Regions from separate parts of the Exiguobacterium sp. 9-2 genome, predicted to be linked through region 1. Evidence: riboswitches for the same ligand, from Rfam matches in the RefSeq annotation. Region 1 holds a riboswitch; the other holds the start of a gene.

Region 1 (15,638 bases):
TTAGTTGCTGTATACGGCTCAAAACCGAATCGTTCATAAAAGGTACTGGCATCGTCCGTATAGAGCCAGAGCTCGGAATACGTCAAAAGTGCTTCCGGGATGATTTTCTCAAGTAGTTGCGTACCAACACCGTGGTGTCGTATTTCTGGTAAGACATAGACATGACGAATCCGACCGACGTCGTTCGTGCCGGTTTGTTTCATATACCCCCCGCACGCGATGACGTGTCCGGAAAGAGATAAAGCGACGAACAATGCCTCACCATCCTCTTGGAACGTTTCATTTCGCCGTTCGCGTAGCATCCGTTCGATGAAGGGATAGCCTTCCTGTGTACTCTTTGATAAAATTGGTAACCAGTTGAAGGCATCAAAATCGTTGACCCGTTCGATTGTCATCTCCATCTGTCATTCCTCCTTCTTCTCTCTTGGATATTCCTTTTTCGGGAGCGGGAAAAACACGAATCGAGAATCAATTCGAGCTTTTTTTAAATAGAGACTGGATTTTTAAAAGCTGTTTTGCGTATAATGAGAAGTAATGGATTGAACGCAAATGAAAGGAAGTGGCCGTCACAATGAGCCTCAGCCGTTTAAGTAAAGAAGAGATTACTGATCTTTCGCTGATCGAATTCGTCAATGAAATGTTGCAAGAAGCTGGCGAACAGCCAATCACGTTCGATGACATCACGTCAGAAATCGAAAAGTACCATACGTTTACAGATGAAGAAGACAAGTTCGAGAAACTTGCTCAACTCTATACAGACATGAACATCGACGGAAACTTCGTTAACGTCGGAGCGAACCGTTGGTCACTCCGCGCTTGGTATCCGTTTGATAAGTCGGATGAGGATCTCGTCATCGAAGCGCGTCAACGTGGAGAACTTGATGAGTTTGAAGAAGAGTTCAACTATGATGCAGAAGAAGATGAGTTCGAGACGATCGAAGACGATCTCGATACATTCGCGAAGACAGCGGACTATGATTCAGCTGACGACAGCGAAGACGAGGATACGTTCAAAAAAGTCGCAGCCATCGATGATCTCGATGACGATCTCGACGAAGAAGACTTAGAAGACTTCGAAGAAGAAGAGGAAGTCTAAGCACGATCAACTACAACTGTACAGCTGCTATTTCCCTATAGAAATGGCAGTTTTTTCGTTGACGGCTGACGAACGAGCGCGAAAATTTTTCTCTGAAAAATTAGGCTTGACGAAGTTTTCCGAATGACGTAAGTTAGTCATGGGCTTCTTTAAGCAACGTGCTTATTTCAGCAAAAGTGTCTCCTATTATGGGGGCACTTTTGCTTTTTTGTTTTTACCACCTCTGTTTTGTTGAGATGTGAATTAGAGAAGGGAGCAATATTTAACATGACAAAGTATATTTTCGTAACAGGTGGCGTCGTATCGTCACTCGGTAAAGGGATCACCGCTGCATCGCTCGCTCGTCTCTTGAAAAACCGTGGCCTTAACGTCACGATCCAAAAATTTGACCCGTACATCAACATCGACCCGGGTACAATGAGCCCGTACCAACACGGGGAAGTTTTCGTCACAGATGATGGCGCAGAGACGGACCTTGACCTTGGTCACTACGAGCGCTTCATCGACATCAACTTGAGCCAGAACGCAAACGTCACGTCTGGTCGTATTTACTCGACGATCCTCAAGAAGGAACGCCGTGGAGACTACAACGGTGGAACAGTCCAAGTCATTCCGCACATCACGAACGAAATCAAAGACCGTGTCTTCCGTGCTGGAAAAGAAACGGGCGCAGACGTCGTCATCACGGAGATTGGTGGAACAGTAGGGGATATTGAGTCGCTTCCGTTCATCGAAGCCATTCGCCAAGTGAAAAACGATATCGGAAAAGAAAACGTCATGTACGTTCACTGTACGCTTGTTCCGTATCTTGCAGCAGCAGGTGAGCTCAAGACGAAACCGACACAACACAGTGTCAAAGAACTCCGTAGCTATGGTATCCAGCCAGACATCATCGTCTTACGTGCAGAGCACCCAGTCCCACAAGAGATGAAAGATAAAATCGCTCTCTTCTGTGACACACGTCCGGAAGCAGTCATCGAAGCACAAGATGCATCGACGCTCTACGAAGTACCGCTCAACTTGCAACGTCAAGGCATGGACCAACTCGTCTGTGACTATTTCAAGTTCGACACACCAGTTGCTGACATGACGGCTTGGAAACAACTCGTCCACACAGTGACACACCTCGAGAAGACGACGAAGATCGCACTCGTCGGGAAATACGTCGAATTGCGTGATGCGTACATCTCAGTTGCAGAAGCACTGAAACACGCTGGATTCGCCTTCAACAGTGATATTGAAATCGACTGGATCAACGCAGAAGACGTGACGCGCGAAAACGTCAACGAATTGCTCGGTTCAGCAGACGGAATCCTCGTTCCTGGTGGATTTGGAGAACGCGGAATCGAAGGGAAAATCGAAGCGACACGTTTTGCACGTGAAAACAACGTACCGTTCTTCGGTATCTGTCTCGGTATGCAACTCGCGACAGTTGAATTCGCACGTAACGTACTCAATCTTGAAGGCGCACACTCAGCGGAAATCGACCCAGCGACACCATACCCAATCATTGACTTGTTGCCAGAACAAAAAGACATCGAGGATCTCGGTGGTACACTCCGTCTCGGACTTTACCCATGTAAACTCGAAGATGGAACGAAAGCACGTGCCGCGTATTCAAGCGAGCTCGTCTACGAACGTCACCGTCACCGTTATGAGTTCGGTAACGAATTCCGTGAGCAGTTCGAAGCGAACGGCATGGTCTTCTCAGGTACGAGCCCAGACGGTCGTCTCGTTGAGATCATCGAGATTCCAGAACACAAATGGTTCGTCGCGTGTCAGTTCCACCCAGAATTGATCTCGCGTCCCGAACGTCCACAAGCACTCTTCCATGACTTCATCCAAGCTTCACTTGGTGAATGAAAAGAAAGATAATCAAAGACGCGGTAACCTTCAGCATCTTGAAGTTTACCGCGTCTTTTTTGATTAATTATATTCAGAACTACATATTATAGAAGAAAAGTGTTAATCCCACTCTTCCGTCATCTCTTGTAGTTGCGTCAAGATATGTGTCAAGAGGAACGCGCAAAGGGCAAGACTCGGCAGTCCGTGACGTGAACCGTCCTCTGCCGGAAGCAATCCTTTATTAAACTTCAATGCGAGCGGTGCAATCGAACGCTCGAGCGTTTCTGTCACGTCACTGAGTGTGACGATCGCATAAGGCGTATGCCATGCGTCATAGCGGGCAAGAGAAGCGAGAAGGTCGGAGCGTTCCGTATCTGGCGTAAAGATTAAGACGCGATCGACAGCGTGCAGTGTCTTTCGATCCTTGATTTTCGTAACCCGTTTCATCTGATCCGGACCTTCTGAGAGCATTGGATAGAGTCCTTCACATTCACCGTAAGCGTCGACGTAGACCGTGCCTTCTCCGACGAGCGCCTGTGCGAGCAGACGGACGACATCGAATAGTTCGTCTTCCTGTTTTGCGAGCGTTTGCAATTTTCCGTTGAATTGTGTAGCTAAGATTTTCATCATTTTTCTTCATCCTTTCTGTATTTCTCTCAAGGACAGTATAAAGCAAGTTTTGCTTTAGTGTAGAATGGAAATAACTAGAGGGGGAGTGGCAGAGATGAAAGGCAGATTGTTGATCGTCGAGGATGAGCCGGGAATCCGGAACTTACTTGCACAATTGTTCCGGACAGAAGGGTATGAAACGGACGTCGCCGTCGATGGAGAGGAAGCGATCGTCTATTTACAAGAAGCGGCATATGATTTGCTGTTGATGGATGTCAACATGCCGGGGCGGACCGGGATTGAGGTTTTACGTCATCAGGACCGGATCGGACGACGTGTCCGGACGATTTTAATGACGGCACTCGGTGAAAAAGAAGCGATGGAAGAAGCGAAACGATTAGGGGTCGTCGCCTTCTTCGGGAAGCCATTTGACATCTTCGAATTAAAAAAAGAAGTGACTGTGCAAATTTCTCACGATGTAAGCGGTTAATCCTTCACGTCGCCGTCACAAACCAAAAAACCAAGCGAAATGCTGTACGTTCCGATGAATCAGTATGTTATAATCAGTCTGAAATTGCACGAGTTCGTGTAAGCAGCGATCAAAACAGAGGAGGATGTCATTATGCCATTAGTATCTATGACAGACATGTTAAACAAAGCTCTCGAAGGTAAGTATGCAGTAGGTCAATTCAACATCAACAACCTCGAGTGGACACAAGCGATTCTCGGTGCGGCTCAAGAAGAGCAGTCACCAGTTATCCTTGGAGTATCTGAAGGTGCAGCACGCCACATGGGCGGATTCTACACTGTCGTGAAAATGGTTGAAGGTCTCGTACACGACATGAAAGTAACAGTTCCAGTCGCAATCCACCTCGACCACGGTTCGAGCGTTGAAAAATGTAAAGAAGCGATCGACGCTGGATTTACATCTGTCATGATCGATGATTCGCACAGCCCGATCGACACAAACATCGAAACAACTAAAGCAGTCGTTGAATACGCTCACGCTAAAGGCGTTTCAGTTGAAGCGGAAGTTGGTACAGTTGGTGGACAAGAAGACGACGTCATCGGTGATGTCATGTACGCGAAACTTGACGAGTGTGTACGCATCGTTAAAGAAACTGGAATCGACACGCTTGCTCCTGCACTCGGTTCTGTTCACGGACCATACAAAGGTGAACCAAACCTCGGATTCAAAGAGATGGAAGAAATCCGTGACGCTACAAACCTCCCACTCGTTCTTCACGGTGGAACTGGAATTCCGACACACGATATCGAAAAAGCGATCTCACTCGGAACTTCAAAAATCAACGTTAACACAGAGAACCAAATCTCATTCGCGAAAGTCGTTCGTGAAGTGTTGGCTGAGAAACCAGAAGCATATGACCCACGCGTATTCATCGCACCAGGTCGTGAAGCAATCAAACAAACTGTCATCGGTAAGATGCGTGAGTTCGGTTCAAGCAACAAAGCTTAATCGACTCCTCTTTAAAGTGCGGTAGACTTCGGTCTACCGTGCTTTTTTCATATCATATGAACGTGTATTCGATGGAAAACAGTAGGACTTCTCGTGAAAAAAACCTATAATAGAGTCGTAAGCGATTTCAAGGGATGAAAGGGGAACGAGAAAGATGAGATTTTTCATTGACACAGCAAACGTAGAGGACATCAAGAAAGCACATAAAATGGGGATTTTAGATGGTGTCACGACGAATCCATCGCTCGTCGCTAAGGAGGGCGTCGATTTCCATACAAGACTTCGTGAAATCTGTGAAATCGTCGGAGATGTCTCTGTCAGCGCTGAAGTCATCGCGCTTGATGCAGAAGGAATGATTCGCGAAGGGAAGGAACTTGCCCAGATCGCACCGAACATTACGGTTAAGGTTCCAATGACTCCGGCCGGACTCGAAGCGGTCGCAGCACTTTCAAAAGAGAAGATCACGACGAACGTCACATTGATCTTCAATCCGAACCAAGCATTACTCGCAGCCCGTGCTGGTGCGACATACGTATCACCATTCCTCGGTCGTCTAGATGACATCGGTCAAGATGGAATGGGCCTCGTCGAGACGATTGCTCAAATTTTCGTCGTACATGATATTCCGACACAAATCATTGCGGCATCGGTCCGGAACCCGGTTCACGTGACGAACGCTGCTCTTGCGGGCGCAGACATCGCGACGATTCCATTCTCGGTCATCGAGTCACTCACACACCACCCACTCACGACGCAAGGAATTGAAAAGTTCCTCGCGGACTGGGAAAAAACGCAGCAATAATCGTAGCGAAGAGAAAGGTTGATGGAACGTGGACATTTTGCATATCGTAGGGCAACAACGCCTAGAAGGAACCGTATCAATCAGTGGTTCGAAGCAAAGCGCCATTCCGTGTCTTGCTGCAGCTCTACTGACGGATCAGACGGTCATTCTAGAAGGCGTGCCGGAAATTGGCGACGTCGCGACAATGATCGAGATTTTAGAGACGCTCGGCACGGTCGTGACACGTCAAGGCGATATGGTGACGATTGATCCAAGTCGGGTTGAATCGATGCCGTTAACTGGTGCGGAGACGCGCAAGTTACGCGGATCGATCTACCTTATGAGCGTTCTGGCGGCCAGATTCAAACAAGGAGTCGTCGGTCTGCCTGGGGGTTATGCCATCGGACCACGACCGATTGATTTACACATCAAAGCACTGGAGCGTCTCGGTGTTTCCGTACGTAACGAGCAGGGCGTCCATTACATGCGCGTTGACCGTCTCGTCGGAAACCGAATCTATCTCGATCTTCCGTCATTCGGAGCGACGATCAGTGCTTTACTCGTCGCTGTCTTCGCTGAAGGAACGACTGTCATCGAAAACGCTGCCTATGATCCAGAAGTCATCGACGTCAGTACGATGCTGACGAACATGGGGGCAAGTGTCAAAGGGGCAGGAACGGATGAGATTCGAATCAAAGGTGTCTCACGCCTGAGTGGTTGCCGGCATACCTTGATTCCAGACCGGATGGAAGCAGGAACGTTTTTGACGATGGGCGCGGCACTTGGGCGCGTCACCGTCGATAACGTCATTCCGCTCCATCTCGAGAGCGTTATCCAAAAACTCGAGCGGTATGGTGCGTTGATCGAAGTGACAGATGATTCCGTCACGGCGACATTCCAGGAGGCGAAGCCGGTCGATATTCGTGTCTTCCACTACGGTGGATTCCCAAGCGATCTACAACCTGTCATCTCGGCAGCGTTGTTGCAAGCGAAAGGAGCGAGTATCGTTGTCGATAAGTTGTACCCGCAACGTTTCCGACATGTACAGGAGTTGCGGCGCTTAAACGCCCGAATCACGCATGAAGACGCTTCGATCATCATTCGTGGTGGCGAATCCTTACTCGGTACGGAAATCGAGGCACCAGATCCACGCGGTGGCGCAGCACTTGTCTTGGCGGGACTTCTCGCTTCAGGGGAGACGACATTGCACCACGCAGAAGTGCTTGACCAGAGTTACGAACGATTTGATCAGAAGTTGAAGGAACTAGGCGCCCTCGTATGGCGTGAAACGATTTGACCGATTTGTAACAAGGGAGAGGGGACATACACATGGAGAGAAGTCTATCAATGGAACTTGTACGCGTCACGGAGGCGGCAGCACTTGCCTCTGCACGCTGGATGGGAAAAGGATTGAAGAATGAAGCGGATGATGCGGCAACAAGCGCGATGCGTGATGTCTTCGATACGATTCCGATGAAAGGAACCGTCGTCATCGGGGAAGGCGAGATGGATGAAGCACCGATGCTTTACATTGGAGAAAAGCTAGGAAATGGGTATGGACCACGACTTGACGTCGCTGTCGATCCGCTCGAAGGAACGAATATCGTCGCAAAAGGAACATGGGGCGCACTTGCTGTCCTCGCTGTTGCGGATGCGGGAGATTTACTCCATGCACCGGACATGTACATGGATAAGATTGCAGTTGGTCCAGAAGCAGCAGGACACATCAGTCTGGATGCGACGATTGAAGAAAACATCGCAGCCGTTGCAAAGGCGAAGAACAAGGAAATCGAAGACGTCGTCGTCTCGATCCTTGATCGCGAACGTCATGAAGAAATCATTCAACGGATTCGGGCAACAGGGGCACGGATTCGCTTGATTGGTGACGGTGACGTTGCTGGTGCGATCAATACGGCGTTCCCGCATACAGGGATTGATATCTTGCTCGGTTCAGGTGGCGCACCGGAAGGCGTTCTTGCTGCCGTTGCCTTGAAGTGTCTCGGTGGAGAGCTCCAAGGGCGCTTGTTACCAGCAGACGATGCCGAGATCGAACGTTGTAAGAAGATGGGCATCGAAGATCCATCGAAGATTCTCATGATGGACGATCTCGTCGCAGGAGACGACTGTATCTTTGCTGCGACAGGGGTCACGGACAGTGAGTTGATGAAAGGTGTCCAGTTCACGGCACAAGGCGGTCAGACACACTCTGTCGTCATGCGTGCGAAATCCGGAACGGTTCGCTTTGTTGAAGGCATTCACTCGTTTAAGAAAAAACCGAAGCTTGTCATTAAGTAAAAGAGACGGACTCATACGTGAGGACTTGATCGATAAAAAAGAGTTGGTGTTTCGGATAATTTCCGAAACACCAACTCTTTTTGCTATGTTTCTAGGAATCAAGACGTTCATCCTCAATTCCTAGAGGAAAAGGAAATGTGCTAACGTTTTCCGCTTCGTTAAATCGTATGGGAAGATTGCAGTACCTCCAAATCGCTCGACATGAAATTTCGTTTTGAAGAGCATTGCCTCACGTTTGACGAGCAAGATGTGATCTCCTGATCGTGCAGATAAGCGAATTCACGACCAAGACCTCTTGAAGCACCTGTGATGAAGACATGCATCCTATTTCCTTCTTATGAATTGAATGAGATGAAAAAAAGCGATCGAGCCAATGCTCAACCGCTTTGAGATGATGAATTAAAGGTAAGATCCTGCGCCGACAAGGCGTGAACCCCAGTACCCTGATTTGAAGCTTGAGTATTTAACGCCACCTGTTTCTGAGTTAACCATGCTTGACTTACTTGTTGCGATCCCGACGTGTTGAATGCCGCTACCGTGTGAGAAGAAGACAAGATCTCCTGGTTGTACGCTTGAAACACTGACTTTTTTAGAAGAAGAATATTGTGAAGAAGACGTACGTGGCAATGTTTTACCAGCCGCTTTCTTGTAAACGTAGCTTGTGAAACCAGAGCAGTCGAATCCACGAGTCGTTGTTCCGCCCCATACGTATGGTGTACCTTTATGTTTTGCTGCTTCGTTCAGGATTTTCGTCCGTTTAGAAGATGTGCTTGTTGATTTTTTAGCGCTTGAAGATGATTTGTATGTCTTTGTGTATTGTGAGAAGACATAACGTGTTTTACCGCCGTATGAGATTTTTGTCCAGCTGCCTGATTTGCCTTTGTATGTAAAGACTTGACCAGCGTTGACTTTCCCGACGATGCTTGCTTTCGTAGAAGGAGCTGTCCGAACACGAAGACCGTTGTCCGTGATCTTGACTTTCGTGACTGTTGCTGCTTCAACTTTACCTGTACCCACTGATGTAAAACCTGAAACCACTAAGGCTGCTGTCGCGATCGATGCTAGAAAACGTTTCATGTTAAGAATTCCTCCGTTTTAATGTAGTGTGTTGCGTCCGTAAGTTATATGATGAAATCATTAAGTGTGTGATTAAGCAGTGAACCTTACAACTGTGTAAGAATTTCGTCTGCAGGAATATCTTAGCATGTGCGCCCTTAAAAACGTTTTTTCAGTTAGAAGACAAAATAGATGCTTTTGTAACATAACTGAAATAATATCCTTGAATATTACAAAGTAAGAAACGCAAAGGATTGTTGACGACGAATTTAAAAAAATATGATACCTTTAGTTCACGAAAGAAATTACATACCTCCTGATGTATGTATGGAAGTATGCTGAATGCAGTTGAATTTATAAAGAATAGGTGAAAAACATGCCAACAACTGATAAAAAAGATAAACCTGAACGTTCCTATACTTTGGCTCAATTGAGCCAGCTGACATTAAAAGAATTATATGAAATCGCAAAGACGAAGAATGTCCCGCAATATCGGGAAGCCCGTAAGCGTGAGTTGATGTTCAAGATTCTAAAAGCACAGGCGGAATCAACAGGTCTTTATTTCCTCGAAGGGGTACTTGAAGTCATCCCTGGTAATCCACAAATGCAAAACGATGGTGGCTTCGGCTTCCTTCGCCCTATCAATTATTCCCAATCCTCTGAAGATATCTATATCGCCGCTTCTCAAATCCGACGCTTCAATCTACGTAATGGTGATGTCGTCACAGGTAAAGTACGCCCACCGAAGGAAAACGAACGTTTCCAAGGGTTACTTAGTGTGGAAGCCGTCAACGGCGAAGCACCGGATACAGCGCGTAACCGTTTGTTCTTCCCGGCGCTGACACCGATCTATCCGGATCGTTTAATGCGTCTTGAGACAGAGCCACGTCATTTATCGGTTCGTGTCATGGATATGATTGCACCAGTTGGGTTTGGACAACGCGGTTTGATCGTCGCACCACCAAAAGCAGGGAAGACGTCACTCCTCAAAGAAATCGCGAACTCGATTCAAGAGAATCATTCGGATGTCGAGCTGATCATTCTATTGATCGATGAGCGACCAGAGGAAGTAACTGACATCGAGCGTTCAGTTCCGGGAGCAGACGTCGTCAGTTCAACGTTCGACGAAACACCGGACAACCATGTGCGGATTTCTGAACTTGTCCTTGAACGGGCGATGCGACTTGTCGAACATAAAAAAGATGTCGTCATCTTGATGGATTCGATCACGCGTTTGACTCGTGCGTATAACTTAACAGTGCCGCAAAGCGGACGGACGCTTTCAGGGGGGATTGACCCAGCAGCGTTCCACAAACCAAAACGGTTCTTTGGTGCGGCGCGAAACATCGAACATGGTGGCAGTTTGACGATTCTTGCGACGGCACTCGTCGAGACGGGATCCCGCATGGATGACGTCATCTATGAGGAATTCAAAGGAACAGGAAACATGGAGCTACATCTCGATCGTAAGCTGTCGGAACGCCGAATCTTCCCGGCAATCGACATTCGCAAATCAGGTACGCGGAAGGAAGAACTCTTGCTTCCGAAAGAGCAACTCGATGCGCTCTGGACGATTCGTCGGACGATGAACGAGTCGAACGAGTTCGTCGATACGTTCCTGCGTAAGATTCGCGACACGAAAAATAATGAAGAATTTTTTGCTGAACTTGAGAAAGAAAAGAAGAAGACGGTCCGACGTGCACCTGCTAAACCGCGTACCGTCAAGAAGGAAGCAACGACGGAAAAATAACTATTGCGACGCGTAAAAAAATCGTTTAGTATAGGAAGGTAACTTACTCTGGCTCAGCAAATGGACCAGGGCGGAAGGAGAGAAATCAACCATGAAACAAGGAATTCACCCTAACTACAATAAAGTAGTATTTATGGATTCAACGACTGAGTACAAATTCTTAAGCGGTTCTACTCGTTCTTCGAACGAAACGATCACTTGGGAAGATGGTAACGAGTACCCACTCATCCGTGTGGATGTGTCTTCAGACTCGCACCCATTCTACACAGGTCGTCAAAAGTTCAACGCGGCAGATGGTCGTGTCGATCGCTTCAACAAAAAATACGGCCGCAAGTAATTACTTGCCGGTTCTTAAAAAACAGCCTGCCTCCATTACGGAAGCAGGCTGTTTTTGTATAGGCTGAATTGCGAACGGTACGTAAGGTACGTCTTTAAGACGAACGAGAAAGCAATCCCACCGACGATCCCGATCAAGTACGGCATAGCATCTGGATGTGCCAAGATGTAGTCGACGACTTTATGGAACGAGATATGACGACCAACAAAGTAGCCGGCGCCCAAGAACACACTGACCCAAATCAAAGCACCTGTATACGCGTAACTCGCAAAAATGCGAAACGGCATTTTTGAAACACCTGCAAAAAAGGCAGAGAGTTGGCGAAGACCAGGTATGTAGTAACCGATGATCAAGACCGATTTGCCGTAACGACGAAATCCGGCTTCAGCGGAGAGAATGTGTTTTTCTGAGATGCGCATCTTTGGTCCGACGCGATGTAACAGGGGCATGCCGAGTTTTAAGCCCAGCACGTAGCTAATCGTCATTCCAATGCAACTGCCAGCGTAAGCGGCAAGAATCGTACCGAACAGCGGTAGATTGCCTTGATGCATCCAAAAACCGGACAGGACGAGCAAGGTCTCATCAGGAACCGGCAATCCCACGATACCACCTGCGAGAAGGACGGAAAGACCAAGGGCGCCATATTGGTGCAGAATGTCATGTAAGAGATGATGAATCGGGGACACCTTCTTTCGCGAGAATCTTCTTCTTTAGTGTACAGGAAATGGATGAAGGTTGGAATGAAAGGACAAAAATTCTAGGTAAAGAAAAAATGAATTTTGATTTCCGGAAGTCAACCCTTTTTCTCAATACCGTTTCGAGCTATACTCGTTAAAGTGACTATTTTTAGAGGACGGTGTCGGACGATGATGCATGTAATAAATCAGTACGGCTGGATCGAAGTAATTTGTGGCAGTATGTTTTCCGGGAAATCGGAAGAGTTGATTCGTCGTGTCAGACGGGCACAGTACGGCAAACTGCCCGTTCAAGTATTCAAGCCGGCAATCGATGACCGGTACCATGAAGAGCATGTCGTCTCTCACATCGGAAATTCCGTCGTGGCGATTCCAATGGCGACGAGTCGTGATCTCTATGCAGCAGTAGCGGAAGAAACACAAATTGTCGGAATTGATGAAGTTCAATTCTTTGATGATGAGATCGTTCAAGTCATCGAAGCACTTGCGCAAGACGGAAAACGCGTCATTTGTGCAGGACTCGATCAGGATTTCCGGGCAGAGCCATTTGGCAAGATGCCGGAATTACTGGCGCGCGCAGAATTTGTGACGAAACTTCAGGCGATCTGTCTCTCATGTGGCGATCCGGCTTCCCGTACACAACGTTTGATTGATGGAAAACCAGCGAACTATGATGATCCGATCATTTTAGTCGGCGCTTCAGAATCGTATGAGCCACGGTGTCGCCACTGCCATGAAGTGCCAGGAAAGCCGAAGCCGCTCCAAACGATGCAACACCAAAAAGGATAAACAAAAAAGACGAACCGATGATGGTCGTCCTTTGATGTAACAGCTGTTCGCTTCTAAGTGAAGACGAATAGCTGTTTTTTTTATTATCCCGTTTCCTGTGAGAAACGGCTCGAGCGTTCGATGAAACGAATCGTCTCACGCACGATCAAATCCTGATCATGATCGAGGGTCGCGACGTGGTACGAGTTGAGGAGACAGTAGCTTCGTTTATCATTCGTCCCGATATGCTGATGCAGGTAATCCGAGCTCGACGGCGGAACGACGTGATCGGTCGCCGAGTAAAGAATCAATGTCGGTAGAAGGATCGATCCAAGGCGTCCTTTCGTCTCGTCCATCAAGCGGACGAGTTCGAATGCACAACGACTCGGAACGAGGTCATAGATGATTTCGAAAGCAGACCGTTTGATATCCGGTGCCCCTTCTGGTAAGTACTGTGGACCACCTTCAAACGACAGTGCTTCATAAGACGGAACGGAGAGAGCGGCATTGATCGTAATGATGCCTGAAAATGGAATCCCGTCAGCGGCGAGCGATAGTGCGAGCGTCGCGCCCATCGATTGACCGATGACGAAGACTTGATCGCATGTTTCTTGTAAACGTGCATAGCCGTCTTGCAGGCTCTGCTTCCAACATCGAGCAGTCGATTGTTCGAACTCACGGACGTTCGTCCCGTGACCACGCAAACGTGGAGCATAGACAGTGAATCCTTTAGCAGCAAATGCCTCACCGACGTCCCGAACACTTTGCGGGGTCGCATTAAAACCATGACAGATTAAAATGCCGATCGGTCCACCTTGAAGATAAAATGCTTCAGCACCAGTCAATACAGGATAGTTCATCATTACTATTTTTCCTCCATTCGTGAAAAAAACTCGTCAACGTCACTGCTTGGACGCCCACGAGTTTTTCACCGTATCATCCAAAGCCGCGCTTTGCTGGTCGGAGCACCTTACAGATTGCAGGTTGCCGTGAAGTCATAGAGCCAGGTCTCTCGTTCACTCTTGATAAATATCATATTGGAATTGTCGGATTAATCATTGAAACGATGGTAGCACGACCGAAAATGCCTTGTCAAATCGTTCTGGACGAATCGTGATTTATTCTTTCAGCTAACTCATAACTTATGACTCAATCGATATGCGCCAAATGGATTATTTTTGCAAAGTTGGTTGACTTTTAAAGGTTCGACCCGTAATGTAAAAATTAGTTTTACGACATAAGCAACAACGCAACAACACACATACGAATTTCATACCGCAATACTTATCCAGAGAGGTGGAGGGACTGGCCCTACGAAACCTCGGCAACAGACTCATTATGAGCACTGTGCCAATTCCATCAGACAGATGTCTGAGAGATGAGTGGAGTGGATTCTGCCATTGTGCGGATCCAGGTCTCTTCTTGTTTCTCAAGAAGGGACCTTTTTTGTTGAATGAAGGGGGAAAACGGAATGATTGCATTTCATCAAGTCAAAAAAACGTACGTCACGAAGGATCAGACGATCGCAGCACTCGACGGTGTCGACCTGACGATCGAGAAAGGCGAAATCTTCGGTGTCATCGGCTTTAGCGGTGCCGGGAAAAGTTCATTGCTCCGCTGCGTCAACCTGTTAGAACGACCGACGTCAGGAACAGTGACGGTCGACGGAGAAGATTTAACACAACTATCACCAAAAAAATTACGCCAAGCGAAACAGCGGATCGGGATGATCTTTCAACACTTCAATCTATTGAATGCAAACACGGTCTTTACGAACGTTGCGAAACCACTCGTTCTCGCAGGTGTCAAGAAAGACGAGATTCGTCGCCGGGTGACGGAATTACTCGAATTCGTCGATCTTGCGGACAAGGCGGATCATTACCCGGATCAATTATCCGGCGGACAAAAGCAACGTGTCGGCATCGCCCGGGCACTAGCGACGCAACCATCCGTGCTCTTATGTGACGAAGCGACGTCAGCACTCGATCCTCAGACGACACATCATATTCTCCAGTTATTAAAACGCATCAATGCGGAATACGGGATCACCATTCTCTTGATCACCCATGAGATGGGTGTCATCCGGGAGATTTGTGACCGGGTCGCCGTCATCGAAGCTGGGAAGCTGATCGAGTCAGGAACAGTCTTTGATGTCTTTTCAAATCCGCAGACCGAGACAGCGAAAAACTTCGTCCGCTCCGTCATGCATGATGAAATTCCGGCATCAATTCGTCAGTTGATCGAGTCACGGAATGCGCATCCGATCTATAAGATTCATTTTCTCGGACACCACACCGGACAACCACTCTTGTCGCAAGTCGCAAAACGCTTCGACGTCGATGTCAACATCCTGCACGGTAGCATCACGGAGTTACAGGAAACACCGTTCGGTACATTACTTGTTGAACTGATCGGTGAAACGATCGAAGTAAAACGGGCCTTACAGTACATCGATCAGGCACAGGTGACCGTCGAGGAGGTGCTTGCTGATGCTAGTTAACTACAGTGATATCTGGACAGCATTTTTGCAGACGATGACGATGGTGTCAGTGTCGTTATTATTTTCGACTTTGATCGGTTTACCACTCGGCATCCTGCTCGTCGTCACCCGGAAAGGGGCATTGCTCGAAAACGTCCCGCTGTTCACATTCTTCAACAGTATCGTCAATATCTTCCGTTCAATTCCGTTCATCATCTTACTTGTTGCGATCATCCCGTTGACACGGTTGATCGTCCAGACGTCGATCGGAACCGAAGCCGCAATCGTCCCGCTCGTCTTTTACGCCGCACCGTACATGGCGCGTCTGATCGAGAGCTCGTTACTTGAAGTCGATAAAGGCGTCCTTGAGGCAGCAGAAGCGATGGGGGCGACACCGTTTCAAACGATTTTCCGCTTCCTTCTGCCGGAAGCACTCGGTTCACTAATCCT
Region 2 (15,638 bases), 700 kb from region 1:
GAAGTCGGACTCGGCGTCATGCCGGGAGCAGGCGGGACGCAACGTTTGACGAAATGCATCGGTCGGACGCGGGCGCTCGAATGGCTCTTCACGGGTGACCGGATGCAGGCAGACGAAGCAGAACGACTTGGCATCATCAATCGAGTGACGATGGACGTTGAAGCGACGGTGCTTGCGATGGCAGAGCGGTTATCGAACCAGCCGAGCATGGCGTTACGACTGATCAAGGACGCAGCAAACAAAGCCGTCGATTTGTCGTTACAAGATGGCATGGAGCACGAACGCCGGAACTTCTATCTGTTGTTCGCAACGGCCGATCAAACAGAAGGTATGCAAGCTTTTCTCGAAAAACGCCCACCGATTTTCAATCAACAGGAACAGGAGTGAATACAATGTCGACAGTACATGAAAAAACACTTGAAATGAAACGGTCCGTCTATCATTTGCTCATTAACGGCGAACAAGTCGAAGGTGCAACAGGCGAGACATTTAAAACATATAATCCGGCAACAGGTGAAGTGATTGCAGAAGTTGCAAAAGCGTCGAAGGAAGACGCTGATCGTGCCGTTCAAGCCGCACGGGATGCGTTTGATCACGGGAAGTGGAAGATGTGGCCAGTCGGACGCCGCGCGCAAATCTTAAATAAGATTGCGAGCATCATGCGTTCCCGCTTCAACGAAATCGTCGAACTTGAGATTCTCGATACAGGGAAATCACTAGCAGCGGCGCAAGGACAAGTCACGCAAGCGATTGAAGACTTTGAGTTCTACGCAGGTGCGATCGTCGGTCACCGCGGTGTCGTCAATAACGTGCCGGGACAATTCCATAACTACACAGAAAAAGAAGCGGTCGGTGTTTGTGCGCAAATCATCCCGTGGAACTATCCGTTGATGATGGCAGCTTGGAAAGTCGCACCAGCAATCGCAGTCGGTTGTTCGGTCGTCGTCAAACCAGCGACGTTGACTCCGTTGACAGCGATCATTCTTGGTGAGATTTGTCTAGAAGCTGGTGTACCAGCGGGTGTCGTCAACGTCATTCCGGGATCTGGACGCGAGATCGGTAACCATCTCGTCGAGCATCCTCACGTCGATAAAGTCGCCTTCACGGGCTCGACGCCAGTCGGTAAAGACATCATGGGACGTGCGTCCGAGACGTTAAAACGAGTCACACTCGAACTCGGTGGAAAATCACCGAACATCGTTTTTGAAGATGCAGACGTGACAGCAGCCGTTGATGGTTCGTTGTTCGGAATCTTCTATAACAGCGGTCAATCGTGTGAAGCACGCTCGCGTTTGTATGTTCACGAAGAGATTTACGACGCGTTCATGGAGCAATTCGTCGCGAAGACAAAACAACTCGTTCTCGGCAATCCATTTGATAAAGGGACACACGTCGGAGCGATCATCGACCAACAACAAGTCGACGTCATCGATGGATATGTCCAGTCGGCGAAAGCGGACGGCGCAACAATCGTCACAGGAGGTCACGCGACAGCACCAGAAGGATACGAAAAAGGCTTCTGGTACGCACCGACGATCATCACGGACGTCACACACGAGATGAAAGCGGTCAACGAAGAAATCTTTGGACCGGTTGTCGTCGTCATGCCGTTCAAAGATGAAAAAGAAGCAGTTCGTCTAGCAAACGATACATCGTTTGGACTCGGATCAGCCGTTTGGACGAAAGACGGCGCGAAAGCGACACGTGTCGCAAATCAAATCAAAGCCGGCATCGTCATGGTCAACTGTCCGTTTTCTGCCTTCCCAGGCACACCGTTTGGTGGCTATAAACAATCGGGCTTCGGTCGAGAACTCTGTATCGAGACGCTTGATCTGTACACAGAAACAAAAAGTATCTTGTCGTATTACGGCAGTCGTCCACTCAATCCGTTCGGACTATAAGCAAGAGGGAAGGCTGGAGTTCCGTCGGGAAGTCCAGCCTTTTTTAACAGCACAGGGGATAAGGGGGAATTCAGATGGTAGAACAAATCGTCGTCGTCGGATCCGGCGTCATGGGACGTGGCATCGCTTATGTTGCCGCACACCGCGGATTTCAGGTGACACTCGTTGATATCAAAGAAGCGTATGTCGAAAGTGCCTATCGAGAACTCGAACGTATCGCAGAGAAAGGCATCACGCGAGGGAAGATGTCCGCGAATGAGGTCGAGGGACTGTTCGATCGACTGCATCTGTCGACCGACCTAGCTGAGGCGGCACAACAAGCGGATCTCGTCATTGAAGCAGTACCGGAACAACTCAGCATCAAACAGCAAGTCTTTGAAACGCTAGAAGCGAATGCACGTCCGGACTGTTATTTCGCGACGAACACGTCGACGATGAGTCCAACGGAAATTGCGTCCTTTACGAACCGGGCGGACCGGGTCATGGCGATGCATTTCTTCAATCCGGTCCATCTGATGCCGCTGATCGAGCTCGTTCGTGGTCTTGAGACATCGGATGAGACGGTTGCAGCTCTTGAACAGGTAGCGCGTCAAATGCAGAAGGAAACGGTCGTCATCCGTGAGTTTCCTGGGTTCGTCACTTCGCGGATCAGTGCGCTCGTCGGAAACGAAGCGTTCTACATGTTACAAGAAGGACTCGGGACACCAGAAGAGATCGATAAAGCGATCAAACTCGGCTTAAACTACCCGATGGGACCATTCGAACTCGGGGACTTGGTCGGACTTGATACTCGGCTCCACAACTTAAAGTATCTGCATGAGAAGCTCGGCGAAAAATACCGTCCGGCACCACTGCTCGAACAGTATGTCAAAGCGGGTCGACTCGGTCGTAAGACAGGTCGTGGTGTCTATGATTATACGAATCGCGAGGTGACATCATGAAACGGGTCGCCATCATCGATGCCGTTCGGACACCGATCGGTCGCTATAACGGCGCGTTGCGTCAGGTCCGTCCAGATGACTTAGGAGCACGCGTCATCGAAGCGTTGCTTGAGCGTAATCCACAAGTCGATCCGAAGACGATCGAGGAAGTCATTTTTGGCAATGCGAATCAGGCGGGAGAAGACAATCGCAACGTCGCCCGGATGTCGGGACTACTAGCTGGTCTACCGGTCGAAGTCGCCGGTACGACGATCAATCGTTTATGTGGATCAGGACTCGACGCCGTCATCGCGGCGGCGCGCGGAATTGCCTTAGGTGAAGGTGATATCTATATCGCTGGTGGGACGGAAAGCATGACGCGTGCACCGTTCGTTCTCGCGAAGCCGGATCAGGCCAACCCACGTGGCAATCAGACGATGTACGATACGACGATTGGTTGGCGCTTCGTCAATGATCGTTTAGCAGATCAATACGGAACGGATTCGATGCCGGAAACAGCTGAGAACGTCGCCCGTCAGTACGGAATCTCGCGCGAAGCACAGGACGACTTTGCGTTCGAAAGCCAACAACGCGCAAAACGAGCGATCGAGGCAGAGCACTTCACGGACGAACTGGTTGCGGTCACACAAACGGACCGGAAAGGTAACGTCAGCGTCTTCGACCGCGATGAACATCCTCGTCCTGAGACGACACGTGAGAAACTGGCGACACTTCGTCCGTTATTCCCGAACGGTACCGTGACGGCGGGGAATGCATCTGGTGTCAACGACGGTGCGTCGGCGTTGTTATTGATGAGTGAAGAAAAAGCAAACGAACTCGGTTTGACGCCGCTTGGGTATTACCGGGCGAGTGCGACGGCAGGGGTCGAACCTGCCATCATGGGGATCGGACCGATCGACGCGACGAAAAAAGTCCTCCGACGGGCAGGGTTGACGGTCGAACAGCTCGATCAAATCGAGTTGAACGAAGCGTTTGCGGCTCAAAGTCTTGCCTGTATCGAAGCACTTGGTTTACCAAGCGAAAAAGTCAACGTCAACGGCGGTGCGATTGCCTTCGGTCATCCACTTGGTGCAAGTGGGGCGCGGATTTTGACGACATTATTGCATGAGATGCGCCGGACGAACCGGACGTATGGTCTCGCGACGATGTGTGTCGGAGTCGGACAGGGTATCGCACTTGTCGTCGATCGGGAGGGGCTCGTATGATTCACTTAGAACGAGAAGGCTATATCGCAATCGTTCGGATTGATCGTCCAGAACGTTTGAACTGTCTCGATTATCCGACGCTTGTCGCTTTGCAAGAACAGGTCGATGCGTTATCGGTCGACCCGGAAGCGCGGGTCGTCCTGTTTACGGGAACGGGGAAAGCATTTAGCGCCGGCGCCGATTTAAAAGAACGCGTGCATTTAAACGAAGAAGAAGTCCGGCGCAATGTCCTTGCGATCCGGAATGTCTTCACTTCGATCGCACAATTGCCGCAACCAACAATCGCAGCCGTCAACGGTCACGCGCTCGGCGGTGGGTTCGAGTGGATCCTTGCCTGTGATTTCCGTTTTCTCGTCGAGGATGCACTCGTCGGCTTGACGGAAACTAGCTTCGGGATCATTCCAGGAGCCGGTGGAACACAACGCTTGCCACGACTGATTGGGGAGACGCGGGCAAAGGAATTGATCTTCACGGCGAAAAAAATCGATGCGATGACAGCAGAACGGTACGGACTCGCGACAGCCGTCGTCGCCCGGGAAGCGTTGATGACGACCTGTCTTGAGTTTGCCGGTCAGATGTTACAGAATGGTCCGATCGCCTTGCGCCAAGCGAAGCGAGCGATTGATCAAGGGCGGGATGTCTCACTCGAAGAAGGACTACAGCTCGAAACAGAAGCTTATGAAGTCGTCATTCCGACGGCTGATCGTCAGGAAGCGCTACAAGCCTTCGCTGAAAAACGACCACCGCGCTTTGAAGGAAGATGAGGATGGTCGACGTTTGAAATAAACCGTATACTAACGATACACACTATGAACGACTGAAGAGAGAGTGAATACCATGAGTGCGAACACCCAATCGATGATCTTTACGATTTACGGCGATTACATTCGCCATTACGGCAATCAAATCTGGGTCGGGAGTTTAATTCGACTCGTCAAAGAGTTCGGACATAACGAACAGGCCGTTCGGGTTGCTGTGTCCCGAATGGTTAAACAAGGCTGGCTCGTCTCCGAGAGACAAGGAAATAAAAGCTTCTATTCATTGACACCACGTGGGGTGGAACGGATGGAAGAAGCAGCGCGCCGGATCTACAGATCAACACCGCACGACTGGGACGGGAAGTGGCGGACGCTGATGTACACGATTCCTGAGGATAAACGCCAAATTCGCGATGAGCTCCGCAAAGAACTGACGTGGAGTGGGTTTGGCAACTTATCGAACGGGGTTTGGATTTCACCGAACCCGCTTGAAAAAGAGGCGGAACGATTGATTGAAGCGTACGAAATCGAAGAGTATGTCGATTTCTTCGTCGGTGAATACCACGGTCCGAAGCAAGACCAATCCCTTGTTGAGCGCGCTTTTCCACTAGAGGAATTGCAGGAACGTTACGAAACGTTCATCACGGATTATAGCCGACAATACATCGTCCATCAGAGTCAGCTCCAACTAGGAGAAATGACGGATGAGCAGTGTTTCGTCGAACGGACGATGCTCGTACATGAGTACCGAAAATTCCTCTTCACGGATCCGGGACTCCCGCAAGAACTATTACCGGATGCTTGGAGCGGACACCATGCGGCACTGTTGTTCGAGCAATATTACCGTCTGCTTGCGCAACCAGCGAGCCGGTTCTTTGAATCAATCTTTGAAGAGACACACGATGTGTCACAACGTAGCGCTTCGTATGATGCAACAGAACACCCGCTGTTTGCGGAACGATGATATATAAAAAAGCGGGACGGATCACGCGATCCGCCCCGCATTCGTGTCATTCAGATGTGTTTTGTTCGGTTGATCCTGCGAGAATGTTTCGGAAAGCGTAACCTTTATCGACATAGGAATCAATCGACTCCTGAATCATCGCGAGGTCCGCTTCCGTCAGTTCACGCACGACTTTACCCGGTGAGCCGATGATCAGCGAACGGGGTGGGAAGACTTTTCCTGATGGAATCAACGTGTTCGCCCCGATGATGCATTCTTCACCAACATCTGCGTGATCAAGAACGGTCGCGCCCATTCCGACGATCGAACGACGTCCGATTTTACAGCCGTGTAAAATCGCGTTATGTCCGACCGTCACTTCATCCTCGATGACGACAGGTGCGCCTTCGTACAGATGAATCGTTGCGTTGTCTTGGATACTGCAGCGTTTGCCGATTGTAATCGGTCCTTCGTCACCGCGTAAGACAGCGTTGAACCAGATGGTAGACTCGGAACCGATCGTGACGTCTCCAATCAGATAAGCGCCAGGAGCGATGAATACATCGGATGCTACGTTCGGATGAATCGATTGATACGGAATCTTCATAACAGAACGACCTCATTTCTAGGATAAGATGAACTACTATTCATTCCCTGTCAGTATATCATGCGGTGGGAGTCGAGAACGGAGGAAAGATATGTTTCCGATTTGTGAGCTATTCAACATTCGTTATCCATTGATCCAAGGAGGGATGGGTAACATTAGTCATGCAGCACTCACGGCAGCGGTGTCGAATGCCGGAGGACTCGGAACGCTTGGGTGCGGTACGTTGTCGGTCGATGAAGTAGCGTCTCGGATTCAGGAGACACGAACCCTGACGGAGCAACCATTTGCCTTGAACATCGCGATTCGTGTATCTCCTTATACGGAAGCACTGATCGATCTCGCGATTGCAGAAAAGATTCCGGTCGTCTCTTTGTCGGCAGGAAATCCGGCACCATACATAGAGCGACTACAAGCCGCTGGCATCAAAACGATTGCGGTCGTCGCCTCGGTCAAACAGGCAGTAAAGGCAGAACAGGCAGGCGCTGATGTACTCGTAGCAGAAGGGGTTGAAGCGGCAGGTATCAATTCCCCGCTTGAACTGACGACCCTCACTTTGATTCCGCAGCTTGTCGACCGGGTCAAGATTCCAGTTCTTGCAGCGGGTGGGGTTGGCGATGGGCGTGGGCTAGCAGCTGTCCTGTTGCTTGGTGCTGCCGGCGTCCAGCTCGGAACACGGTTGATCGCGACGGAAGATGCGAAGGTCCACCCAGTTTATAAATCGCGCTTAACGGATGCGACAGATACCGATACACGCATCATCGGGCGCTCCGTTGGATTTGTCCGACGTGTCCTTGATGGTCCTTACGTCGAACAGCTCACAGCCAAGACACCTGCTGCTTTTCTCGATCAGACGAATGAGTCGTATCATATTACAGGCGCTCTTGAAGGCGATGAAGAGAAAGGATATGTCAACGCTGGACTGGTTGCCGGTTTGATTCGTGATGTGCCAACGGTTGCTGAGTTGTTTACGCGCATGATGGAGGAAGCAGAGGAACAGCTGAAGCGGACGACTGCTCGTTTTGCGACATGAACATACAATGATGACCCGTAAACCCGCTTGTGGAAAGCGGGTTTTTTCATGTTTTTTTGAAAATGGGACATTTGTCCTTTTCAAGTGAGGCACGAATAAGGTCTACTCTAGTGTAGAGATTAAAGGAGGAGATGACGTGCAAGGAGTCGTGTTTGCTTTGATGAGCGGTCTGTTCATCGCCCTGCAAGGTATATTCAATGCGCGCCTTGCGACAGGCGTCGGACCGTGGTTATCCGTATTGATCGTCCACTTTGTTGGTCTGATGGGTTGTTTAGTCATTTATAGCTTCGTACGAGATCGGAAAATCGGCGGATTCCGTCAGTTACCGTGGATTTATGCGAGCGGTGGTTTGATTGGCGTGCTAGTCGTCGTAACGGAACTGACAGCGATCCAAAAACTCGGCATGACATGGGCGATGTGTTTGTTACTCGTCGCGCAGATTTTATGTGCCTTTCTGATTGATTTAAAAGGATGGTTCGGTGTCTTAAAAAAACAAGGAAATCGTGGTCAGTGGGTTGGTGTGGGTCTCATGCTTGCAGGAGTTGCGATTTTCTCACTTGCTTAAAGGGAGGGAACGAACATGGAAACCGTCATCCAACAATATGGACTGGATACGATTTTAACGGAAGAGACGCGCGCTTGGTTGCGTGAAGAAACCTTCCGAAAAGGAGAACTCCTCTGTACGACCGGTGCGACAATCGACCGGATGTACTTCATCGTCGCAGGCAAGGTCAAGATTTCTGCTGCTTCGTCAGAAGGGAAACAACGGATTTTACGATTCAAAACACCACTGACAGTGATTGGTGACGCTGAATTCATCAACGAACGGGAAGTGCTGAATACGGTCGAAGCAGTGACCGATGTCGATGTGTTGAGCGTGCCGTATGCGATTTTACGCGAGCACAATACAACGAACGTCTTTCTGCAATTTTTACTACGAACAATTACAGCGAAGTGGTATGCCGATTCGAAATCAGCGTCGCACCACGTACTCTATACGGTCGAGGAGCGATTTGCAGGCTACTTATTATCGATTGCGTCCGAAGCTAGTGACAGTTTGTTTTATCAGGAGATGCGGACGTCGAATCTACATGACGTCGCTGACTGGCTTGGAACGAGTTATCGTCATCTCAACCGGATCATCACGAAGTTGTGTGAGGAAGAGATTCTTGTTCGACGACGTGGCAAGATCATCATCGTCGATTTGGAACGGGTTCGCGAGAAAGCGAACGGTAACAGCTATGAGTAAGGAGGAACGAACATGATAATAGGCATTGTGTGTGCCGTATTGGCTGGAATGTTAATCAGTTTGCAGACGGTATTGAATGCTCGGATGAGTGATGCATTCGGCGCATGGGCGACGACGACGCTGGTTTTCTTCGTCGGATTCATCGGAGCAAGCATCACGTATGTCCTGTTTCATGGTGGAACGATCGGACAGATTCAAAATGTGTCACCACTCTACTGGTTCGGTGGACTCGTAGGTGTCGGTGTCGTCTTTTGTGTCATGCGCGGGATTCAATTGCTTGGTCCGTCCGTCGCGATTTCTGTCGTGTTGATTTCGCAGTTGAGCTTTGCCCTCGCTGTTGATACGTTCGGTTGGTTCGGTTTGCCGCAAATCGACTTATCGTTTGGTCAGCTCATCGGTCTCGCTGTCATGGTGTGTGGCATCTTCGTCTTGAAACGGTATCAAGTCGTGGCACCGGAACAACAGGCAAAGGATCAAGTAGAACGTGTTTCATAATAATTGAATACAGAACGGAGACAGTGGAGTTCCAATCCACTGTCTTTTTTGACTAATCTTCTATTTGTATCATGCGTTTTCTGAAATAGAGTGATAGGACAAAAATAAGAAGACCACAGTACAACATAATCGTCGTGATCGAAACGTGAAACGACAATAGAAACGAGAGGAGGGCGTAAGATAATGGAACGAGACCGTTGGACGATGCATTGACAACACTCATGACACGTCCCATCGTCTGTTCCGCACACTGAGACTGGATGAACGTAATGAAGCGAATATTGATGATGGAAGAAAGGACACCAAGCGATAACAGGATGATCAAGTACAACAAAATCTGCTGAGTTTGACTAAGCAGGAAGAGAAGCAAACCTAAGGCGCCAATCAATCGGACCGATGAGGTAAGCCCATTTACTTTCGTCTGCGCAAAACCACTCCAGAGCGCTCCTCCGAGCATTCCCATTTGATAAGCCCCTTGCATATAACTTAAATCCATCGCGTCTCCTTGTAACACATCATGAACGAGTAAGGGAATTCCGAGTAGGAGCGGTCCAAAGAAAAAGAAATTAACGCAGATGACGAGAAAAAGCGTCTGCTTGAGTTGCTGAAAGTGTAAAACGTAATGCAGCCCTTCTTTTAGTTCAGATAGAGCGGAATGCTGGAGTGATCGCCTAGTCTTAGCCTCACGAATCCCATACGTGAAGAGAAGCGTCAGACAGAGCGTCCCGAAAATCACGAGAAAGACGTGCGAGTAAGAAGAATAGCTGAGAATGACTCCACCAAGAATCGGACCTGAAAAGAGGGCGATTTGATTAGATGTCTGAATCAGTGAATTGGCTTTAGTGAGTTGTTCTTTCGGAACGAGTGTAGGAAGTAAGGAAGCATTCGCCGGCGAAAAGAATGCATCCACACTACCGAATAGAAAGGCGAATCCTAAAATCGTCAGCAATGTAAGCTGATCGGTATGAAGTAATGCGAGAAGACAGAGAATGAAACTGATTCGTAAAGCGCTCGAGATGCGCATGATCGTCGAACGTTTATAGCGATCGGATAAGACGCCACCGAATAACATGAGAAAAATACGGGGTAACAAGGTGGCCATGAGGACGAATCCAAGATATGAAGCCTGGTTTAGCGTATGGATGACATACCATTGTTCAACAAACAGATAGGTTGATAGGGAGAGGGCAGAGCACATACCGGACCCCCATAAAAATAAAAAAGATCGATTTTTAAACAGCGATTGTTGCGTATCCATTTCAATAGGCAGCATGTGGCACCTCCGGTTTAGACGTCGTCATTCTCAAATAGTGGTTCATCAATTGCAAAGGCAGTCGTCATGATATAGAAGTGTTTTTTATCTTCTTCGTCTAGTGAAGGGGACCGTGTGAACTCGTCCAATAGAGCACGATATTTTGTAGCAAAGCGTTGAAAGTCGGCTTCAGACATCGTCAGTTCCTTTTGAAGTGATAAGCTCATCCAGTCCTCGACGTTCGAAGATGAAGGAGAAAAAGTAGCTGTCGGTGCCGTAAGAACGCGTGTCTTTGCCCGGTCCAGTACTTCAAGATACGATTGCCGAGTCGCTTCTTTCGTCTCGATGAAGTTCAGAAGATGATCAGCAGGAATGTATCCTCGGGCAATCGCTTGATAGTATTTCAATAGATTGCCGCCTTGTTCTTCTGTTCGAACGAGGCGAATCAAGTCATGCTTTTCAAGTTCCCGTACGTGATAAAGGACCTTTGCGCGCGATAACGTTAGCAAATGAGCCAACTGATGCACCGTATGCGGTTTTTCGACGAGAAACATGAGAATTTTTGTTCGCAATGGATCACTGATCACTTTTAACTGTTCATAGTTCTCTAATATATGAATCGCTTTTTGTTCCATTCAATCATCTCCTTTTTAACCGGTTAATTTTTATTAACCGTAAAGCAAAAGCTTCTTTTTGTAAACGATTACAAATTTATGTAAGGGTAACGGCAAAGGATAAAGCAGTTGGTTTACATACAAAAAACTGACTTCATTGACATCTCGATCCTCCACCTTCTACTAGAAAGTACGGGAAAAACGAGATGTTTGAAATCAGTCTCAGCTACTGTATGTGGTTCGAGGCGGTTAGACCGTCGTCGTATCTTTCCATTCCTGTTCGATGAAGGCATCACGACCAGAAGCAGCACGATCTTTTTTGTAGTGTTCTGGATTTTTCTTATGGAAGTCTTGGTGGTACTCTTCCGCTGGATAAAATTCAGAAGCAGCATCGATCCGCGTCACGATTGGCTGTTTGAAACGGTTGCTTGCAGCAAGAGCGTCACGAGAAGTAATCGCAGCTTCATGCTGCGCATCCGTATGATAGAAGATTGCTGGCGCGTACTGCGTACCGCGATCTTGGAATTGACCTTCTGCATCCGTCGGATCCGTTTGGGGCCAGTAGAGTTCAAGTAAACGCTCGTACGGGAACAGGCTCGGATCAAACGTGATTTGGACGACCTCGAGGTGTCCCGTCGTTCCTGTTTTGACTTGCTCGTATGTCGGGTTATCGACGTGTCCGCCCATGTAACCTGATACGATTCCCTCGATTCCTGGTAATTCTTCAAATGGTGTCACCATGCACCAAAAACATCCACCTGCAAATGTTGCTTTTTCCATCTGTCTCTTCCTCTCCGTGGGAAATCCCCATTGTATGTCTGACAGCGAGAAAACGAAAACGACTCCTTCGCTTGGTTGCAAAAGGAGTCGCCGCTTTTTATCAACCAAAGCTTTCGCTTTGCTGGTCGTAGCACCTTGCTATGCGCAGGTTGCTGGGACGTCATCGATCCAGATCTCTCGGTCCACTCTTGATAAGGGTATATGAAGTTGATGTCATTCGTTATCATTGTTGTGATGATACCATTCACAAAGAAATAAAGTCAATCCTTAGAATTTAAGGCACGTAAAACGGTTGCTCCAAGTGTCTTCGCACCGATCAACAACGCTTGTTCATTGATCTCGTACTGTGGATGGTGCTGCGGATAGTTGACGCGACCGTCCGTATAGCCAGAGCCGGTAAAGAAATAACTACCCGGGACGTGTGTTAAGTAATGTGCGAAGTCGTCCGCCGCCATCATTGGTGTGAGTGCCATGACGGATGCTTCCGGTAAGAAAGCAGCAGCTTCCTGAACGAGTTTTGTCTCATCCGGGTGATTCCAGAGCGCCGGGTAACCAGTCGTGAAGTCAATCGAATACGAAGCACCGATGCCGGCACACGTCGTCTTAGCGACAAGATCGACTTCTTGCCGGAGCTGATGCCGAAGTGTCTCATTGAACGTTCGGATTTCCCCGACAATGCGTGCCTCACCCGTAACGATATTTGGTGCTGTTCCTGCATGGAAAGAACCGATTGCGAGAACAGCCGGCTCAAACGGATCAACCCGTCGACTAACGAGATGTTGTAAGTTGCAGACGAGTTGCGCTCCAGCGACGAGAGCATCTTTTGTTTTATGCGGTGCCTGGGCATGCCCACCTTGACCATGGACGATGATTTCGAATTCGTCGATCGCACACAATGTATGTCCTTCCCGGAATCCGATCGTGCCAACCGGTAAATCATTTTCGAGATGTGTCGCGAAAATTGCATCGACCCCTTCGAGGACGCCGGCTTCGATCATTTGGATTGCTCCACCGGGAAAGACCTCTTCTCCATGCTGGTGGATGATCCGAATCGTTCCTTGCAATTGATCGCGTAACGGATAGAGTGTAGCAGCAAGGGCCATCACGATCGCCGTATGACCATCGTGTCCACATGCATGCATGACACCGGGATGGATCGACCGGAAGGCAAGCGTCGTCTCTTCTTGAAGTGGTAAAGCATCAAAATCGGCACGGACCGCAATCGTCGGACCAGGCTGTTTGCCTTCGATCGTCGCGACGACACCACGACCTCCGACGGCTGTTTGATGAGGAATGCCCTGTTCTGCGTAAAAGGCGGCAATCCGTTCTGGTGTGCGGACTTCCTGGAAAGAGAGTTCCGGGTGTCGATGAAAATCGCGACGTAACGCGATCATTGTCGGTTCGAATTGTTCGAGTGCTTCAAAAAGTTGAGTTTGCATGTTCAAGCTCCTTTAACGTGTGTCTTTTCGCGAAAATGGGTACAGATACAGGTAATCACGAAAGGGGATAATGTAACATGGGAGAAATCGTCGTCAATGCTGTACTTACAATCAAAGCTGGACTTGCGGATCAAGTCTTCCCGATTTTACAAACGGTTTATCATGCTTCACAAAAAGAAGAAGGATGCTTACGTTATTCCTTGCACCAATCGATCGAGGATGAGCATCAATTCATGTTGTATGAAGTGTATCGGGACGAAGAAGCGCTTGAAGCGCATATCGCATCCGACCACTATAAAGCCTACCGTGAACAGATCGAATTATACTTGATGGACCGACAAGTGGCGAAATACGTCGAGATGACTTTCTGACGTGTTGCGATAAGAAGAGACGAACCCGTCGAAACCGACGGATTCGTCTTTTTTATTACATCGATTTAAAGCCGAGGAAATGCTCCTGCCAACGCGGTTCATAGATTGAATTGATTTGCAGCTGTGAACCACCCGCATGGATGAAGTGTTCGTTATCAAGCATGATTCCAATATGCGATGGACCGTCTGTATAGGTGTTCTGGAAGAAGACGATATCTGAGCGTTTACCACTTGAGATGCTCGTCCGGCGATTCGTGAAGAACGCACCATACCAGTAGCCACGAACGTTCGTCCGACCACCGTATTTTCCAGCTTGGTTCGTCGCATAGTGAATCAGTCCGGAACAGTCGAAGCCACCGTTTACGGCATTTTGCGAACCCCATGTGTAGGGTGTTCCGATATGCTGGACGGCTGCTTGGATCAGCTTTTCACCACGCGTATTATTCTTTTTGACGACTCGTTTATCCGACGTGATCGTCACGGCGGATACCGGAAGATAGACAGGTGTCCAACCTGATTGGATGACATAGAAATTTCCGACCCGGTGACGCGGATAGACGCGTTTGCCTTGTTCAACAAGTCCACTGCCTTTTGGGCTCGTCGGACTTGCGAAAAAGGATGTCGTCTGTTTGACGGTATAGATTTTCGCCCGGTCGATCGCTTTTTGTGCCAGGCTCATATCGGGTTTACTCGTGCTGATATAAGGGTTGAGGACATAACCGGTTTGACCACTGACTAAGCGGACTTGCCAAAAGTCATCATCAATCGATTTCAAACCGACTAATTTCGTCCCTTTCTTCAAATAAGCGGCCGGACGACTGTAAGCGACGTCGGCAGAGAAGAGGGGAGTTTGATCTAGATGAACATAAAACGTCGTCCCTTTTTTTGCTTTTGCCATCGGTTTGTTCAGTCCGATACGACTCGAATCGACGAAACCAAAGGTATTTTTGTATTTGACACGTGTATAATAACCGCTTTTTCCGTAGATCGAGATCGAGGCACCTTTTTTTAATGTACCGATTTTTTTACCCGACAGTTTTGCCTGCGACCGGATGACGACGTCGTCTTCTGTCACGTAACGTTGACCAGAGACATCATACAGATCCGGCTTTTTTGTCACGAGATCCGTCGTCTTGACGTAACCGTAGATCGATCCTTTTTTCAAGCGTGTGTAACTACCGCTCGTTCCGTAAATCGTCAATTGATCAGCCCGTTTAACAGTATAGACTGTTTTACTGCTCGTCGAAGCCGACGTATAAACAGACAAGTTGCGTTTCGCGTATCGTGTCCCGGTTGATGCATAGACTTTTCCAGTACCGAGATCAGCTGTCTTGACGTAAGCATGAATCCCACGGAAGATGATTCGACTATAGGCACCGTTCGTCCCGTAAACGGTCAGTAAAGTATTCGTTTGATGTTGCTTTAAGATAGGACTTGAAGATTTGGCATCCGAATAGATGGGTGTAGCGCGCTGAACATAGAGGCGTGCGGTCTTCGGATAGTACTTTAATGTCCCAAGATGTGCCGTCAACACATAGGCGTAATCGTCGTTTCGTTTGATTCGTGTAAACGAACCCTCGATTCCGTACGTCTGAAGCGAGGTATTTACAGAAATCGATTGAAGGACTTTCCCTTTCGTAGTCGCAGTAGCATAGACTGTCGTCTGCTGTTGGACGTAACGCACCCCTGTTTCCGGATGGTTCACGATTGGCGTATCTGCTAAATCAGTCGTCAATACGAAAGCGTAACCCGTTTTAGTCGCCACACGCGTAAAAGTACCCGTCGTACCAAACGTTTCGAATGCTTGATTTTGAACGATGGCTGTCTTTGTACTCGTCGTCTTCGGCTCAACGAAAAGTGAAGTTGTTCGTTTAACATAACGCAGTCCTGTTTCCGGATAATTTTCGACCGGCGCATCTGCTAAATCAGTCGTCAATACGAAGGCATAACCTGTTTCAGTCGCCACGCGCGTAAAGGTACCCACCGTACCGAATGTCTCGAATGATTGATTTTGAGTGACGGCTGTCTTCGTACTCGTCGTCTTCGGCTCAAC

The links. A riboswitch is a leader RNA that binds a small molecule or an ion and turns the genes downstream of it on or off. The one in region 1 is predicted to bind S-adenosylmethionine.
Region 2: it holds a riboswitch for S-adenosylmethionine, as region 1 does, so the genes downstream of both, msrA (peptide-methionine (S)-S-oxide reductase MsrA) here and VJ374_RS14405 (alpha/beta hydrolase) in region 1, are expected to answer to the same signal.

The regions. Positions count from the first base shown of each region.
Region 1 covers NZ_CP142850.1:2,765,325-2,780,962, reverse strand. Annotated here, with positions in the region: gene VJ374_RS14475 (GNAT family N-acetyltransferase) at 1-401, opposite strand, end outside; gene rpoE (DNA-directed RNA polymerase subunit delta) at 572-1,096, shown strand; gene VJ374_RS14465 (CTP synthase) at 1,364-2,959, shown strand; gene VJ374_RS14460 (DUF2529 family protein) at 3,062-3,571, opposite strand; gene VJ374_RS14455 (response regulator) at 3,666-4,040, shown strand; gene fba (class II fructose-1,6-bisphosphate aldolase) at 4,173-5,027, shown strand; gene fsa (fructose-6-phosphate aldolase) at 5,182-5,829, shown strand; gene murA (UDP-N-acetylglucosamine 1-carboxyvinyltransferase) at 5,858-7,105, shown strand; gene glpX (class II fructose-bisphosphatase) at 7,138-8,103, shown strand; gene VJ374_RS14430 (C40 family peptidase) at 8,503-9,180, opposite strand; gene rho (transcription termination factor Rho) at 9,536-10,909, shown strand; gene VJ374_RS14420 (type B 50S ribosomal protein L31) at 11,001-11,246, shown strand; gene VJ374_RS14415 (DedA family protein) at 11,282-11,932, opposite strand; gene VJ374_RS14410 (thymidine kinase) at 12,116-12,730, shown strand; gene VJ374_RS14405 (alpha/beta hydrolase) at 12,814-13,572, opposite strand; SAM riboswitch class I at 13,640-13,741, opposite strand; SAM riboswitch class I at 13,991-14,094, shown strand; gene VJ374_RS14400 (methionine ABC transporter ATP-binding protein) at 14,181-15,209, shown strand; gene VJ374_RS14395 (methionine ABC transporter permease) at 15,199-15,638, shown strand, end outside.
Region 2 covers NZ_CP142850.1:403,826-419,463, forward strand. Annotated here, with positions in the region: gene VJ374_RS02170 (enoyl-CoA hydratase/isomerase family protein) at 1-387, shown strand, start outside; gene VJ374_RS02175 (aldehyde dehydrogenase family protein) at 393-1,901, shown strand; gene VJ374_RS02180 (3-hydroxyacyl-CoA dehydrogenase) at 1,976-2,842, shown strand; gene VJ374_RS02185 (acetyl-CoA C-acyltransferase) at 2,839-4,047, shown strand; gene VJ374_RS02190 (enoyl-CoA hydratase-related protein) at 4,044-4,811, shown strand; gene paaX (phenylacetic acid degradation operon negative regulatory protein PaaX) at 4,885-5,769, shown strand; gene VJ374_RS02200 (gamma carbonic anhydrase family protein) at 5,816-6,355, opposite strand; gene VJ374_RS02205 (NAD(P)H-dependent flavin oxidoreductase) at 6,447-7,385, shown strand; gene VJ374_RS02210 (DMT family transporter) at 7,522-7,950, shown strand; gene VJ374_RS02215 (Crp/Fnr family transcriptional regulator) at 7,966-8,634, shown strand; gene VJ374_RS02220 (DMT family transporter) at 8,647-9,129, shown strand; gene VJ374_RS02225 (MFS transporter) at 9,182-10,402, opposite strand; gene VJ374_RS02230 (ArsR/SmtB family transcription factor) at 10,417-11,016, opposite strand; gene msrA (peptide-methionine (S)-S-oxide reductase MsrA) at 11,245-11,775, opposite strand; SAM riboswitch class I at 11,870-11,973, opposite strand; gene VJ374_RS02240 (M20 metallopeptidase family protein) at 12,036-13,214, opposite strand; gene VJ374_RS02245 (putative quinol monooxygenase) at 13,292-13,585, shown strand; gene VJ374_RS02250 (SH3 domain-containing C40 family peptidase) at 13,641-15,638, opposite strand, start outside.